Linked DNA regions of Calidifontibacter indicus. The protein of the gene in region 2 interacts with the protein of the main gene of each other region in a pairwise test. Links are inferred from orthologs where the notes say so. Each region holds a gene or a part of one and is shown on either strand. Other genes may lie near its edges.

Region 1 (6,874 bases), 790 kb from region 2 along the record:
GTTGTTCGCAGCGATCGCCCAGCCGGCTGCCGCGCTGATCAGCAGCACCGCGAACAGGCCGAGGGTCTTGGCGACGACGTCGTCGAGAGACATCCGGCGGCCGGTGTCCTGCGGCGCCATCGGCGCGCCGTAGTTCGGGTCTGCGAAGCCGGGCACCTGCTGGCCCTGGTAGGGGCCGGCCTGGCCCCACTGACCCTGCTGGCCGGCGCCGTACGCCTGCTGGTTGGTCTGCGGCGGCTGGTAGGGCTGTCCCTGCCCGTACTGGCCGTACTGCGGCTGCTGGCGGTTGCCGAAACCGGCATACTCACCGCGCTGCAGATCCTTCTCGAACCGGTCGAATACCGGGTTGGTTGCCATCGCTCTCCTCCGTCACGATCGGCGGCCCACGGGGTGCGGGCATGAGTTCACTACACAAGTAAAGCGTTCAACTCGGGGAAATCATCCCCGCGGCGTGCCCTCGACGGGATTCGAACCCGCACTTGGGCGCTTTTAAGGCGCCTGCCTCTGCCATTGGGCTACGAGGGCAGAGTCAGGGTAGGCGATCATGCGGGAGACGTGCCGTCGGTGGTGGCACCTCGGTGAGCACAGCGGAAGGCTCACGAAGGCGGGACGGCTCGCTCTGCGGACAACGCAATTCCGTCGAGGATGTCCTTTTCGCTGCTGACCGTCTGCTCGATGCCGGCTTCGGCGGTGACCCGCTGGACAATGGTGCGCCACACCAGCGCGCCGGCGCCGATCACGTCGACCCGGCCCGGGTGCATGAACGGCAGGGCGGCGCGCTGCGCACGGGTGGCGAGCAGCAGTTCGTCGCAGGAGTCGACGACGCGTTGCACGGGAAGTCGTGCGCCGTGGATGGCGTCCTTGTCGTAGTCGGTGAGGTGCAGGGCGTTGGCGGTGATGGTCGTGACAGAGCCGGCGAGGCCGACCAGGCTGCCGATGCCGGTGAAGTCGACGGTGCGCCCCGCCTCGTCGATCGCCGCGTTGATGTCGGCCAGTGCGGCGTCGATCTCCTGCGGCGTGGGCGGGTCGGAGCGCAGGTGTCGCTCGGTCATCCGCACGCAGCCGATGTTCATCGAGATCGCGGCCTCGACGGTGTCGGTGCCGCGCACGAACTCGGTGGAGCCGCCGCCGAGGTCGACGACCAGGTAGGGCTGCGGCGTGTCGGAACCGCGCAGGTCGATGGTGGCGCCGCGGAAGCTGAGTTGGGCCTCCTCGTCGCCGGAGATCACCTCGGGTGCGATGCCCCAGTGGGCGAACGCCTCGGCGACACCGTCGATGAAGGTATGTGCGTTGGAGGCATCGCGCGAAGCCGAGGTGGCGACGAATCGCACTGCCTCACAACCAAGTTGCTGACAGGTCGCCGCGTAGTCACGGGCCGCCTCGAGGGTGCGTGTCATCGCTTCGTCGGCGATGCGTCCGGTGACGTCGACCCCTTGCCCGAGACGCACGATGCGCATCGTGCGCTCGACGTCGGTCAACCGTCCCGCGTCGTCGACATCGGCGACCAGCAGACGGATCGAGTTCGTGCCACAGTCGACGGCGCCGACCCTCATGCCTGCCCCTCCTCGCCGGCGTCGAGCGCCGCACAGCAACCGTTCTCCCACCACTTCGGCAGCGCCGCGAGCGCGCGGTCACCGAGCGGGTTGATGCCGGGTCCGACCGCGATGGAGTGGGCGACCAGCACGTGCAGGCATTTCACCCGGTCGGGCATTCCGCCGGCGGAGATGCCGGCGATCTCCGCCACGTCACCGAGTTCGGCGCGCCGACGCAGGTAGTCGTCGTGGGCGGCCCGGTAGGCCGCGGCCAACTCCGGGTCGGACTTTAGCTCGGCGGTCATCTCGCGCATCATTCCGCCGGCCTCGAGGGTGCTGATCGCGCCGGTGAGACGCGGGCAGGTGGCGTAGAACGAGGTGGGGAACGGCGTGCCGTCGGGCAACCGCGGCAGGGTGCGGACGACGGTGGGGCAGCCGCACGGGCAGCGTCCGGCGATCTCCACGACACCGCGCGGGAGGCGTCCGAGCTGTCGTTCGACCGCGGCCAGGTCGGCCGGATCGATGTCCGGCGCGTTCACCTCGGTCACTTCTTGTCGCCCCGGTTCGCCGCGACGACCGACTGCCACACCTGGCCGTACCAGGGGTTGGTCGAGATCTTCTTGCCGGCGGGGTCGACGGTGCCGACCGCCTTTCCGTTCTCGTCGACGAGCACGGTGAGGGTCTGACCGGGCGTGACGAAACCGAGCCGGTCACGCGCCTGCTGCTTGACGAACGCAGAGTCGCTGTTCCACTTCTTCAGCTCGGTCTGCTTGGTGCTGACGTCGCCCTGCTGCTGCTTGACCTGGGCGCCGAGCTGCCCGATCTGGTGCTTCTGCTGCAGGTAGCTGTTCAGGGTCGGGGTGATGATCACCGCGAGGAAGATCAGCAGCACACCGAGGATCGTCATCCGCTTCATCGACTGCGGACGGCGCCGGCTGTGCGCGCGCAGCGCGGCGAGGCGTCCGGTGGCCGACTCGCGGGTCGAGCTCTCCCCCGCCGCCCGCGGACGCGTCGAGCCACGGCGCGCGGCCGCCGGGCGGGATGCCGCCTGAGCCTTGCTGCGTCCTGCAGGTCGCGAATCGCGAGTCATACCAACAACTTTCGATCGGGTTGTTCCGGCCCGGGCGCCGTGCGGCGCCCGGGCCGAGGGGTTACTTCTTGCCGAAGCGCGGGAAGGCCGACGCGCCGGCGTAGGCGGCGGCGTCGTCGAGCTCCTCCTCGATGCGCAGCAGCTGGTTGTACTTCGCGACCCGGTCGGAGCGGGCCGGTGCGCCGGTCTTGATCTGGCCGCAGTTCGTGGCGACGGCGAGGTCGGCGATCGTGACGTCCTCGGTCTCACCCGAACGGTGGCTCATCATGCAGCGGTAACCGTTGCGGTGGGCGAGGTCGACGGCGTCAAGGGTCTCGGTGAGCGAGCCGATCTGGTTGACCTTCACCAGCAGCGCGTTGGCGGTGCCGGAGTCGATGCCGCGCTGCAGCCGCTCGGGGTTGGTGACGAACAGGTCGTCGCCGACCAGCTGCACCTTGTCGCCCAGCTGTTCGGTCATCGCCTTCCAGCCGTCCCAGTCCTCCTCGTCCAGCGGGTCTTCGATGGAGACCAGCGGGTAGTTGGCGACCAGGTCGGCGTAGTAGTCGACCATCTCTGCAGACGACTTCGTCTTGCCCTCGAAGGTGTAACCCGACTTGTCGCCGAACTCGCTGGCCGCGACGTCGAGCGCCAGCGCGATGTCCTTGCCCGGCTCGTAACCGGCGGCCTTGATGGCCTCGAGGATGAGGTCGAGGGCGGCGCGGTTCGACTCCAGGTTGGGCGCGAACCCGCCCTCGTCGCCGAGGCCGGTGGCCAGCCCCTTGTCGTGCAGCACCTTCTTCAGCGCGTGGTAGACCTCTGCGCCCCAGCGCAGCGCCTCACGGAACGACTCGGCGCCGATCGGCGCGATCATGAACTCCTGGATGTCGACGTTGGAGTCGGCGTGCGCCCCACCGTTGAGGATGTTCATCATCGGCACCGGCAGCACGTGGGCGTTGGGTCCGCCGACGTAGCGGAACAGCGGCAGACCGGCGGAGTCGGCGGCGGCCTTGGCCACCGCGAGCGACACACCGAGGATCGCGTTGGCGCCGATCTTGCCCTTGTTGGCGGTGCCGTCGACGTCGATCATCTCCGTGTCGATGAGGCGTTGCTCGTCGGCGTCGTAGCCCAGCAGGGCCGGGGCGAGCTCCTCCATCACCGAGTCGACGGCGTCTTCGACCCCCTTGCCGAGGTAGCGCAACTTGTCGCCGTCGCGGCGCTCGACCGCCTCGAACTGACCGGTGGACGCGCCGGAGGGGACGGCCGCGCGGCCGACGGTGCCGTCGTCGAGCAGCACCTCCACCTCGACGGTCGGGTTGCCTCGGGAATCAAGGATCTCGCGGGCGATGATGGCGTCGATGCTGGCCACTGCAGGCTCCTGCTCAAGAGAAAACATGGATGGTTCCGGATACGGGCACCACCCTAACGGCGGCCGCAGCTACCTACAGGTAGCGACAGGCGATGCGAGACAGTGCGCGCTCGGTCAGGCCGAGGCGAGCCGGCGCACGGCGTCGCGCAGGGCCGCGTCGGCGTCGACGCCGGTGCGGCGTCCCTCGGCCACCAGCGCGAGCAGCCGGTCGCCGAGATCGGCGCCCGAGTTGTCGGCGTCCGTCTTGTCGTCGGGGAGCTCGGTGAGTCCGGAACGTTCACGCCGCGCCAACACCTTGTCGGCGATCAGCAGGGTCGACAGCGAGCGCGGAATGCCCTCGAGCAGTGGCGTCGCGCTCTCGGCGCGGTCGGCCTTCTCCGCGGCCTTGATCTGCTCCCAGCTCGCTTCGACCTCCTCGGGGGTCGAGGCGTCACCGTCGCCGAACACGTGCGGGTGGCGGCGCAGCAGCTTGTCGACCAACCCACCGGCGACGTCGTCGATGTCCCACGGGTCGTCCGGGTCGTCGGCTGCGACCCGGGCGTGGAACAGCACCTGGAGCAGCACGTCGCCGAGCTCTTCGCGCAGGTGGTCGCGGTCGCCGTTGTCGATCGCCTCGACCGTCTCGTGCGCCTCCTCGAGCAGATACTTCGCCAGCGACTCGTGAGTCTGCTTCGCGTCCCAGGGGCAGCCGCCCGGTGACCGCAACACATCCATCACGTTGACCGCGTCGGCGAGACGGGCGCCCGGGAGGTCCCAGCTGCCGACCAGCATCTCGACCGGCGCCGGGTCGGCCGCCCGAGTGAGTTCGGCGGCGAGGGCGTCGGTGAGTCCGGGGTCGCCGTCCGGCGAGACGATCCAGACGACGTGCCGGTCGGCCGCCGCCTCGGCGAGCGAACGCCCCAGCAGGGGCATCGACGAAGGATCCGAGATCTCCACCGCCACACCGGAACCGGCGATCGCCGCCGGGGTCGGGTGGTCGGCGTCCGCCGCCAGCACGAGGTCGGCGGTGTCGAGTGCGCGCCAGGCGTCGCGGGTGAGCACGCCCGCGGGCGTGCGAGGGCTGGTGACCAGCAGGGTCAGCGAACCGGCCATGGGCGCGGGGCGCTCAGTTCAGCGCCGGCTCCGCAGAGCCCTTGATCCAGTTGCTGGCGTTGTCGACCGGGCCCTTGCCCTTTTCCCACGTGCCGTAGCGCGGATTGAGTATGACGTCGGCGTCCTTGAACAGCTTCTGCAGGTCGGGGTTGCCCGCCGCGGAGTCGCGCAGCGAGGTGAAGTTGAAGCTGCCCTGCACCGACCGCACCGCGGCGTCGGTGGGGTTGGTGACCTTCTTGAAGGCCTGGCGGGCGACGTCGGCCGAGGTGTAGACCCGGTGCTTCTTCGCGAGGCTCTCCAGGTCGTTGCCGAGCACCATGAAGATCGCCGCGGACGTCGGGTCGAACTGGGACGTCGGCTGCTCGGTGGTGATGTCGCGGACGGCATCCTGCACCTGCTCGGTGCTGATCTTCTCGCCCTTGTAGGAAGCAGCGGTGCCACCGCTGGTGTCGCCGCAGCCGGACAGTGCGGTCGCGGCCACCAGGGCCGCAGCAACGGTGGTGACGCGCAGAGCGGGACGAGACATGGGTTCCTCTCGGGAGCTGTTGAGCGGGTTCATCTTGCCACGACCGGCTGTGCCATCGACGGCGGCCGTCACGCCGCGGCCGCGTCGTCGAGCAGGATGCTGCGGATCAGCTGGGCCGCCCACGTCAACACCTCGGTGTTGCGCACCGGCTTGCCGCCGACCGGGCTGGTCATCGGGGCCGGCACCAGGATGGTCTTGAGCGCCGGGTTGAGCTTGGCGCCCTTGTAGAGCCGCTCAAGTCGCAGCTGGCGGCTCTCGGGCAGCGACTCGACCGGACCGAAGCGGACGAACTTGCCCTGCGTGCCGATGTCGCCGATGCCGGCCTGGCGGGCGAGCACCCGCAGCCGGGCCACCTCGAGTAGGTGTTGCACCGGCTCCGGCGGCGCGCCGTAACGGTCGTTCAGCTCGTCGGCGATCTCTGCGAGCTCGTGCTCGGTCGCCACGGTGGCGAGCTTCTTGTAGGCCTCCAGGCGCAACCGCTCCCCCGGCACGTAGTCGTGCGGCAGGTGCGCGTCGACCGGCAGCTCGATCTTGATCTCGGCCGGCCCGCGGTCGGGCTCGTCGCCGCGGAAGTCGGCGACGGCCTCTCCCACCATGCGCACGTAGAGGTCGAACCCGACGCCTGCGATGTGGCCCGATTGCTCGCCGCCGAGCAGGTTGCCGGCGCCGCGGATCTCGAGGTCCTTCATCGCCACCTGCATGCCGGCACCGAGGTCGGTGTGCTGGGCGATGGTCTGCAACCGGTCGTGCGCGGTCTCGGTGAGCGGCTTCTCGGACGGGTACAGGAAGTAGGCGTACGCGCGCTCGCGGCCGCGTCCGACGCGTCCGCGCAGCTGGTGCAGCTGCGACAGACCGAGCACGTCGGAGCGCTCCACGATGAGCGTGTTGGCGTTGGAGATGTCGAGACCGGTCTCGACGATCGTGGTGCAGACGAGCACGTCGAGCCGCCGTTCCCAGAAGTCGACGACGACCTCCTCCAGGCGGTGTTCGCCCATCTTTCCGTGGGCGGTGCCGATGCGCGCCTCGGGCACGAGCTCACGCAACCTTGAGGCCGCCTTCTCGATGGTCTGCACCTTGTTGTGCACCAGGAAGACCTGGCCCTCACGCATCAGCTCGCGCCGGATCGCCGCCACGATCTGCTTCTCGTCGTAGGCACCGACGAAGGTGAGCACCGGGTGGCGCTCCTCGGGCGGCGTTGCGAGAGTCGACATTTCGCGAATGCCGGTGACCGCCATCTCCAGGGTGCGCGGGATCGGCGTCGCCGACATCGCGAGCACGTCGACCGCCGT
Region 2 (6,865 bases):
GGATCTCGTCGACCAGACCGGCCGCGAGGAAGGCCGCCGCGAGGGTCGGGCCGCCCTCGAGCAGCACGTGGCGGATACCGCGTTCGTGCAGTTGCTCCAGCGCCTTCGCCGGGTCGTGGGTGGGGATCACGAGCGTTTCGGCAGCGTCGTCGAAGATCTTCGCGCTGCTCGGAATATCGCTGCGTCCCAGCACGACCCGCAGCGGCTGCCCGTCGTGGGGCACGTCGCGGACGGTGAGTGCGGGGTCGTCGGCGCGCACGGTGCCGGTGCCGACGACGACCGCCCCGACCCGGGCCCGCAGCCGGTGCACTTCCTGTCGCGATGCCGGGCCGGTGATCCACCGACTGGTGCCGTCGGCCGCGGCGACCCGTCCGTCGAGGGTCGACGCCGACTTCCAGGTGACCAGGGGGCGTCCGTGTCGGGCGGCGAAGGTCCATCCCGGGTTGAGAGCTTCGGCGCGTGCGGCGTGGTCGGTGATGTCGTCGGTGGCCTGCTCGACGGCGATGCCGGCGGCGCGCAGCCGCTGCGCTCCCCCGGCCGCCGCGTGCGACGGGTCGGCGGCCGCGTAGACCACGCGCACGACCCCCGCGTCGATGAGCGCAGCGGCGCACGGAGGGGTGCGGCCGTGGTGGTTGCAGGGTTCGAGGGTGACGAAAGCCGTTGCGCCACGGGTCTTCTCACCGGCGTCCGCCAAGGCTGCGGCCTCCGCATGCGGGGTGCCGGCGCCCCGGTGGAAACCGCGTCCGACCACTGCGCCGTCGTTGACCAGCACGCACCCGACCCGCGGGTTGGGGTCGACGACGGGGCCCCGGGCCGCCAGTTCGAGGGCAGCCTCGAGGAAGGCAGCGTCTGCGGTGGTGATCGCCATCGCCTCTCCCGGTCGTCCGTCGTCGGACGTGACCCGGGGAGTTGGCGTACGTCAGGACACCCCGCGCGGATCGCAGTCGATCCGCAGGGGTACCTGCGTGCTCGAGGTCTGCCGAAGCAAACCTCGAACGTGCGCCTCCCATCCGGACTTTCACCGTCGGTCCTGGAATTCCACCAGGTCAACCGCTCACCTCTTGCGAGGATCGCGGGTCGCGGACTGTCACCGCCGGCTCAGAGTTTCACTGACCCCGGAGCACGTTTCTTCGGTCAGTATGCACCGACGTCCCGACACCCGCCACCGGGGGTGTCGCGCTTCGGGACGGGTGCGGTGCGCCGCTTCGTCAGCCGTGGTCTGATGTGAGCCATGCCGTACCTGCCTGCCCACGACACCCTCACCGACGTCGACGTGATGCGCGATTTCGTTGTCGCACAACCACTTGCGTCCGTTGTGACCCATGACGGCTCGGCGCCCGATCTCGACCTCGTCGACATGCTCGACAAGATCGTCGGCATCACCATCGAGGTGGCGTCGCTGATCGGCAAGTTCAAGGTGAGCGCCCACCGCACCGAGGCCGACCGCCTGGGTGCTCGTGACGGCATCGCCGCCGGGTCCGATTCCTCGGTCACACCGCTGGTCGATGCAATGGGCCGGCCGCCGCAGGGCACCTTCTGACCCTTGTGAGCCGATGTGCACAGGGGCCCGGCTGGCCATCGCTCCCCTGTGGACAAACCCGCCTTCTTGCGGGGGCTGTGGATACCGGAGAGTATCGAATTCTTGTGTGCATCAGCAGAATTCGCTGTGCAAAGCCTTCCCACTAGGTTCGAACAGGCGTACGATTGAGGTAGTCCGAAAGCACCTGGGGAGGAGGCGCCGGCATGACCACCAACGAATCGCTTGAGCCGTTCTACGACTCGTATCCGGGTGAAGCCGCTTCCTGCGCCGCGGTGGTCTCGGACGCGCTGGCTGCGGTGACCCGGCTGGCTCAGTTGACCGGCAACCTCACGGACGCCGAACTCACTTCCCTGGCCCGGTCCCTCGCCCTGGTGCACCAGCAGACCGAGGCGACACTTGTCGCGGTCACGACTGACGCGGTCGAGCGGGGTGCGGTGTACCGGTCCACCGCTGCTGACGCGACCCAGTGGGTGCGACGGCTGTCGACCGGCGAGTCCACCACCGCACTGCTCGGTGCCGACACCGTCAGTGCTGCGGGGCCACTCGTGCCGCTCGACCAACCTCAAGGTTCGGTGGACGCGTGGGGCGACGAACTGGTGTCGCGGTGCGGTCTCGAACCCTTGCGCGCGTCGCGGATCGCGAAGATCGCCGACGCGGTCCGCTCACCCCTCAACGCGCCGTTGGCGGAGGCGTTGCAGTCCGGTCGGATCAACACCACCATCGCCAAAACCTGTCTCGACAACATCGACAAGATCAAGGCGGTTCTGCCGGACGCGACCCGGGAGGAGATCTACGGCTGGTTACTCACCCTCGACGTCGGCGCCGGCGCCAAAACTATCCGGGAACTCACCAAACGGATCCTCGCTCAGTACGGCGAGGAGGTGCTCGACCAGGCCGAAGACGCACACCAGAAGGTTGAGTCCTTGTCCTGGTCGGATGAACCGAACGGGATGGTCAGGTTCACCGCCGACCTCTCACCCGATCACGCCGAACAGGTGAAGCAGGCCGTCGACTCGCTCGCCGGACCATCACCGAAATCAGCGTGTTGCGGTGATCCGCACCACCGGCACACCCCGGGCCCCGACGGCACGTCACAGAAGACGGGTGAGCCCGACCCCAGGAGCGCCGGGAAGCGTCGCGCCGACGCCCTGGTGTTGCTGCTGGGTCTCGGCGCCGAAGCCGTCGACGCAGACCGGGAGATCAAACACCGCGGATCCGCCACGTTGGTCGTCACGATCGACTTCCTCGTCCTCGCCGGGATCCTCGCCGGGCTCGGCATCACCGACACCGGCACCGGCGTCTCCCCCGACACCGTGCGACAACTCGCCTGCGACGCGAAAATCCTGCCGATGGTCCTCGGATCCAAGAACCAACCACTCAACCTCGGCCGAAAACGACGCTTGGTGGAAGACGAGCTGCGAAGAGCCGTGATCCACCGCGACAAACACTGCACCTACGCAGGCTGCGACAGACCACCCGTCATGTGCGAGTGTTTTTGGGGTCCCCGCGAAGTATCGGAGCGAGGAACGAGCGGAGAACTTCGTGGGGTGAAGGTTCTCCATGTCGAGTCGTGGTGGGCAGGCGGCGAAACCTCACTCGAGAACAGTGCACTGTTGTGCAGCACCCACCACCGCATCGTCCACCGCGACCACCTCACCGCCACCGTCACCGACACCGGCGTCACCTGGCACTACCAAGGTGCCGCTACTGCATCAGCCTGACGCATTCTGGCTGGGCCTGTCGGTGGTCAGGGCCAAGGTGGTCGACATGTTGATCTACGTCGCTGCACCCTTGGAAGCAGCAGACCTCGTGCGCGAGGCGAACGCCCTCATCCACGAAGCTGGGCACGAACTCGCCCTCGACTGGACGCGCGACATGTCGTTCGTCGCGAAGTTCTCTTCTCAGCCGGAGCGTTCGGCCGCGATGGCGGCGGGGATGATTGATGCGGTCCTGCGCGCCGATGCCGTGGCGGTGCTCGCGACGCACCACGAGGGCCGTGGCATGTTCGTCGAGTTGGGCGCGGCGCTGGCCCGAGCCACCCAGGGCTCGCTCGCCCATCTTGCAACAATCGGCGACATCACGGCTCGGGAGAGCGTGTTCCACCAGCACCCGTCCGTCGAGCACTTCCCGACGATGACCGACTGGCTCGGCTCCCTCTGACAGGCCCGTCGAGTCAGTGCGCGCAGGCCGTTGCGAGAGAACGCAGTTCGTCGACGGCCGCGGCCGCGTCGTCGGCGCCGTAGACCGCCGAACCGGCCACGAAGATGTCGGCGCCGGCTTCGGCGCACTGCTCGATCGTCTTGGCCGACACTCCCCCGTCGACCTGCACCCAGATCTCTCCGCCGTGCTTGCGGACGGCGTCACGCACCTGCCGCACCTTCGGCATCTGGTCGGCCATGAACGACTGGCCGCCGAAACCGGGTTCGACGGTCATCACGAGCACCATGTCGAGCTCGGGCAACAACTCCTCGTACGGCGCGAAATCGGTGCCCGGTTTGATCGCCATCGACGCGCGGGCGCCCGCGGCGCGCAGCGCTCGGGCCAACTTCACCGGGTCGTGCGCGGCCTCGATGTGGAAGGTCACGCTCTGGGCTCCGGCCTCGGCGTACTGCGGCGCCCACCGGTCGGGGTCCTCGATCATCAGGTGGCAGTCGAGCGGGATCGGCGACACCTTCAGCAGCGCCTCGACGATCGGCAGACCGAGGGTGAGGTTGGGCACGAAGTGGGCGTCCATGACGTCGACGTGGGCCCAGTCGGCGTTGCCGATCCGCTTCAGCTCGGCTTCGAGGTTGGCGAAGTCGGCGGACAGGATGCTCGGGGCAATCTGGATGTGCGGCAATGGTTTTCGGTGTCCTCGGGTCTCGAATGGCTCGGGTCAGTTGTCGGTCTTGCGCAGCAAGGCGAAGAACATCGCGTCGGTGTCGTGCAGGTGCGGCCACAGCTGCACCGCCGGCCCGTCGCCCAGATCGGCGATCTGTTTGCCGGAGGCGTCCTTGAAGTACGGACGGGCGTCCTCCTGCACCACCTCGGGGTGGCGCTTCAGCGCGTCGGCCACCACCGCAGCCGTTTCCGCGGTGTGCGGACTACAGGTCGCGTACCCGATGACACCGCCCGGACGGGTCGCCGCGATCGCCGAGTCGAGAAGCTCGCCCTGGAGGGTCGCCAACGGCGGCACATCGGCGGCGGTCTTGCGCCAACGAGCCTCCGGACGGCGCCGCAGCGCACCGAGACCGGTGCACGGCGCGTCGACCAGCACCTTGTCGTAGGTGTTCGGCTCCTCGCGGCCGAGGTCGCGGCCGTCGCCGGTGCCGATCATCACCTCGATGCCCGAGCGCAGCGCGGCGTCCATCGTGCGGCGCACCAACTCGGTGCGGTGCTCGCTCGCCTCGTTGGCGAAGAGCACCGAATCCTGTTCTGCCGCAAGGCAAGCCAGCAGCGCTGCCTTACCGCCCGGCCCGGCACACAGGTCGAGCCACTCCTGCTGGTCGCCGTCGACCGGCACCGACGCGAGCGCGATCGCCAACAACTGCGACCCCTCGTCCTGCACGGCCGCGCGGGTCTCGCGCACCGCACGGATCGCGCCCGGGTCTCCGCCGGACAACCGAGCCGCGAACGGGGAGAGCGTCGAGGCGACCGCGCCGGCGTCGACGAGTTCTTCCACCGTTGCCAAGTGGGGCCGAGCCACCAAGGTCACGTCGGCCGGGTCGTTGTCGGCTGCCAACAACCGACCGAGTTCGGAATCGGCCGACTCGGCATCGGCGACGCCCGAACCGATCAACGCACCACGCAGCGCGCGGACGACCCACTCGGGGTGCGAGTGCTCGACCGCCAGCGCATCGAGCGGCTGCCGTCCGGCAGTGACCTGCGCGACCCACTCCTCGCGGGTGCGTTCGCTGATGCGGCGCAGCACCGCGTTGGTGAAGCCCGCCGCTCCCGCGCCGTTCACCTCGCGCGCGAGCGCGACCGTCTCGGAAGCCGCCGCATGCGACGGCACCCGCATCGCGAGCAACTGGTGGGCGCCGAGCCGGATGGTGTCGAGCACCGGTGGGTCGATCTGAGCGGCGCCGCGTCCCGCCGCATGTTCGATCACCTTGTCGTAGAACCCCCGCATGCGCAGCGTGCCGTAGACGAGCTCGCTCGCGAAGGCGGCATCGCGACCATCGATCCGCTTGTGCCGCAACGCCTTCGGCAGTGCCAGGTTGGCGTAGGCGCCGTTCTCGTGCACGTCGCGCAGCACCTCCCAGGCGATCCGACGCGTCGGGTCGCCGGTGCGCCGCCGCTGCGACGGTGCCTGCGCCGACCGCGCGCGATCGGAGGTGCGGCGCGCATCAGGCCGCTGCCGTCCGCGGGCGTTGCGATACCCGGAGTCGCCGGGGTCCGAGCCGTCCGCTCCGTGATTCGGTCGGTCGCTCATTCCAGGCCCTCGCCTTCCTCGATGCGGGCGCCGCGCGCCCAGTCAGCCGCCGCCACGGCCTTCTTCCCGTGTGGCTGCACCACGCCGAGCTCGACCACACCGGCACCGGTGCCGACGAAGACCTGCTTCTTGGTGACCCGCAACTGTCCCGCATCCAGGCCGTCGACCGCCACTTCGGCGTCGACCGGGGTGGCCTCGGCCACCTTCAACCGGGCGCCGCGGAACATCGTCCACGCGCCCGGCGCGGGCGTGCACGCGCGCACCCGGCGGTTCACTGCGAATGCCGGCTCGTGCCAACGGATTCGGGCATCGTCGACGGTGATCTTCGGCGCCATCGAGATGCCCTCCGACGGCTGCGCGACCGGCGTGATCGTGCCGTCGTCCAGCGCGTCGAGGGTGGCGACGAGCAGGCCGGCGCCGGCGCCGGCCAGGCGGGTGAGCAGGTCACCGGCGGTGTCGCGCGGACGCACCTGCTCGGTCATCGTGCCGAGCACCGGCCCGGTGTCCATGCCTTCCTCCAACAGGAAGGTCGTCGCGCCGGTGACGTCGTCACCGTGCAGCAGCGCGTGCTGCACCGGCGCCGCACCTCGCCACGCCGGCAACAGCGAGAAGTGCAGGTTGACCCAGCCGTGCACCGGAATGTCCAGCACCGGACGCGGCACCAGGGCGCCGTACGCCACCACCGGGCAGACGTCGGGTGTCAGCGAACGCAGCCACTGCTGGAAGTCGTCGTCGCGCGGATGCCTCGGGGTGGCGACCGGCAGGCCCTCCCGCAGCGCCACCTCCTTCACCGGCGACGGACGCAGCGTGCGGCCGCGACCGGCGGGTGCGTCGGGACGGGTGACGACACCGACCACCTCGTGCCGAGAGGCGAGCAACGCCTCCAACGACGGGACGGCGGGCTCGGGGGT

Evidence for each region. Proteins that work in one complex are often made in the same cells at the same time.
Region 1: the proteins of rpe (region 2) and eno interact in binary tests that used the Escherichia coli proteins (3 or more experiments, as listed by UniProt). The link is inferred for Calidifontibacter indicus from one-to-one orthologs.

What each region holds. Positions count from the first base shown.
Region 1 is NZ_QTUA01000001.1:1,303,256-1,310,129, reverse strand. Bases 1,826-4,613 are described here. They hold eno (phosphopyruvate hydratase), read right to left. Parts: upstream 3,968-4,613; coding sequence 2,684-3,967; downstream 1,826-2,683. Other genes in these bases: DFJ65_RS06265 (nucleoside triphosphate pyrophosphohydrolase), read right to left, coding at 4,082-4,613; DFJ65_RS06275 (FtsB family cell division protein), read right to left, coding at 2,077-2,622; DFJ65_RS06280 (DUF501 domain-containing protein), read right to left, coding at 1,826-2,080. In the rest of the region: DFJ65_RS06295 (Bax inhibitor-1/YccA family protein), read right to left, coding at 1-357; DFJ65_RS06285 (Ppx/GppA phosphatase family protein), read right to left, coding at 597-1,553; more of DFJ65_RS06280, read right to left, coding at 1,550-1,825; more of DFJ65_RS06265, read right to left, coding at 4,614-5,059; DFJ65_RS06260 (hypothetical protein), read right to left, coding at 5,073-5,585; mfd (transcription-repair coupling factor), read right to left, coding at 5,654-6,874. UniProt on the Escherichia coli protein: Catalyzes the reversible conversion of 2-phosphoglycerate (2-PG) into phosphoenolpyruvate (PEP). It is essential for the degradation of carbohydrates via glycolysis.
Region 2 is NZ_QTUA01000001.1:2,097,922-2,104,786, reverse strand. Bases 2,543-5,321 are described here. They hold rpe (ribulose-phosphate 3-epimerase), read right to left. Parts: upstream 4,371-5,321; coding sequence 3,714-4,370; downstream 2,543-3,713. Other genes in these bases: DFJ65_RS10005 (RsmB/NOP family class I SAM-dependent RNA methyltransferase), read right to left, coding at 4,416-5,321; DFJ65_RS10015 (hypothetical protein), read left to right, coding at 3,308-3,700; DFJ65_RS10020 (HNH endonuclease signature motif containing protein), read left to right, coding at 2,543-3,261. Outside these bases: bifunctional diaminohydroxyphosphoribosylaminopyrimidine deaminase/5-amino-6-(5-phosphoribosylamino)uracil reductase RibD, read right to left, coding at 1-868; DFJ65_RS10025 (hypothetical protein), read left to right, coding at 1,232-1,540; more of DFJ65_RS10020, read left to right, coding at 1,744-2,542; more of DFJ65_RS10005, read right to left, coding at 5,322-5,954; fmt (methionyl-tRNA formyltransferase), read right to left, coding at 5,951-6,865. UniProt on the Escherichia coli protein: Catalyzes the reversible epimerization of D-ribulose 5-phosphate to D-xylulose 5-phosphate.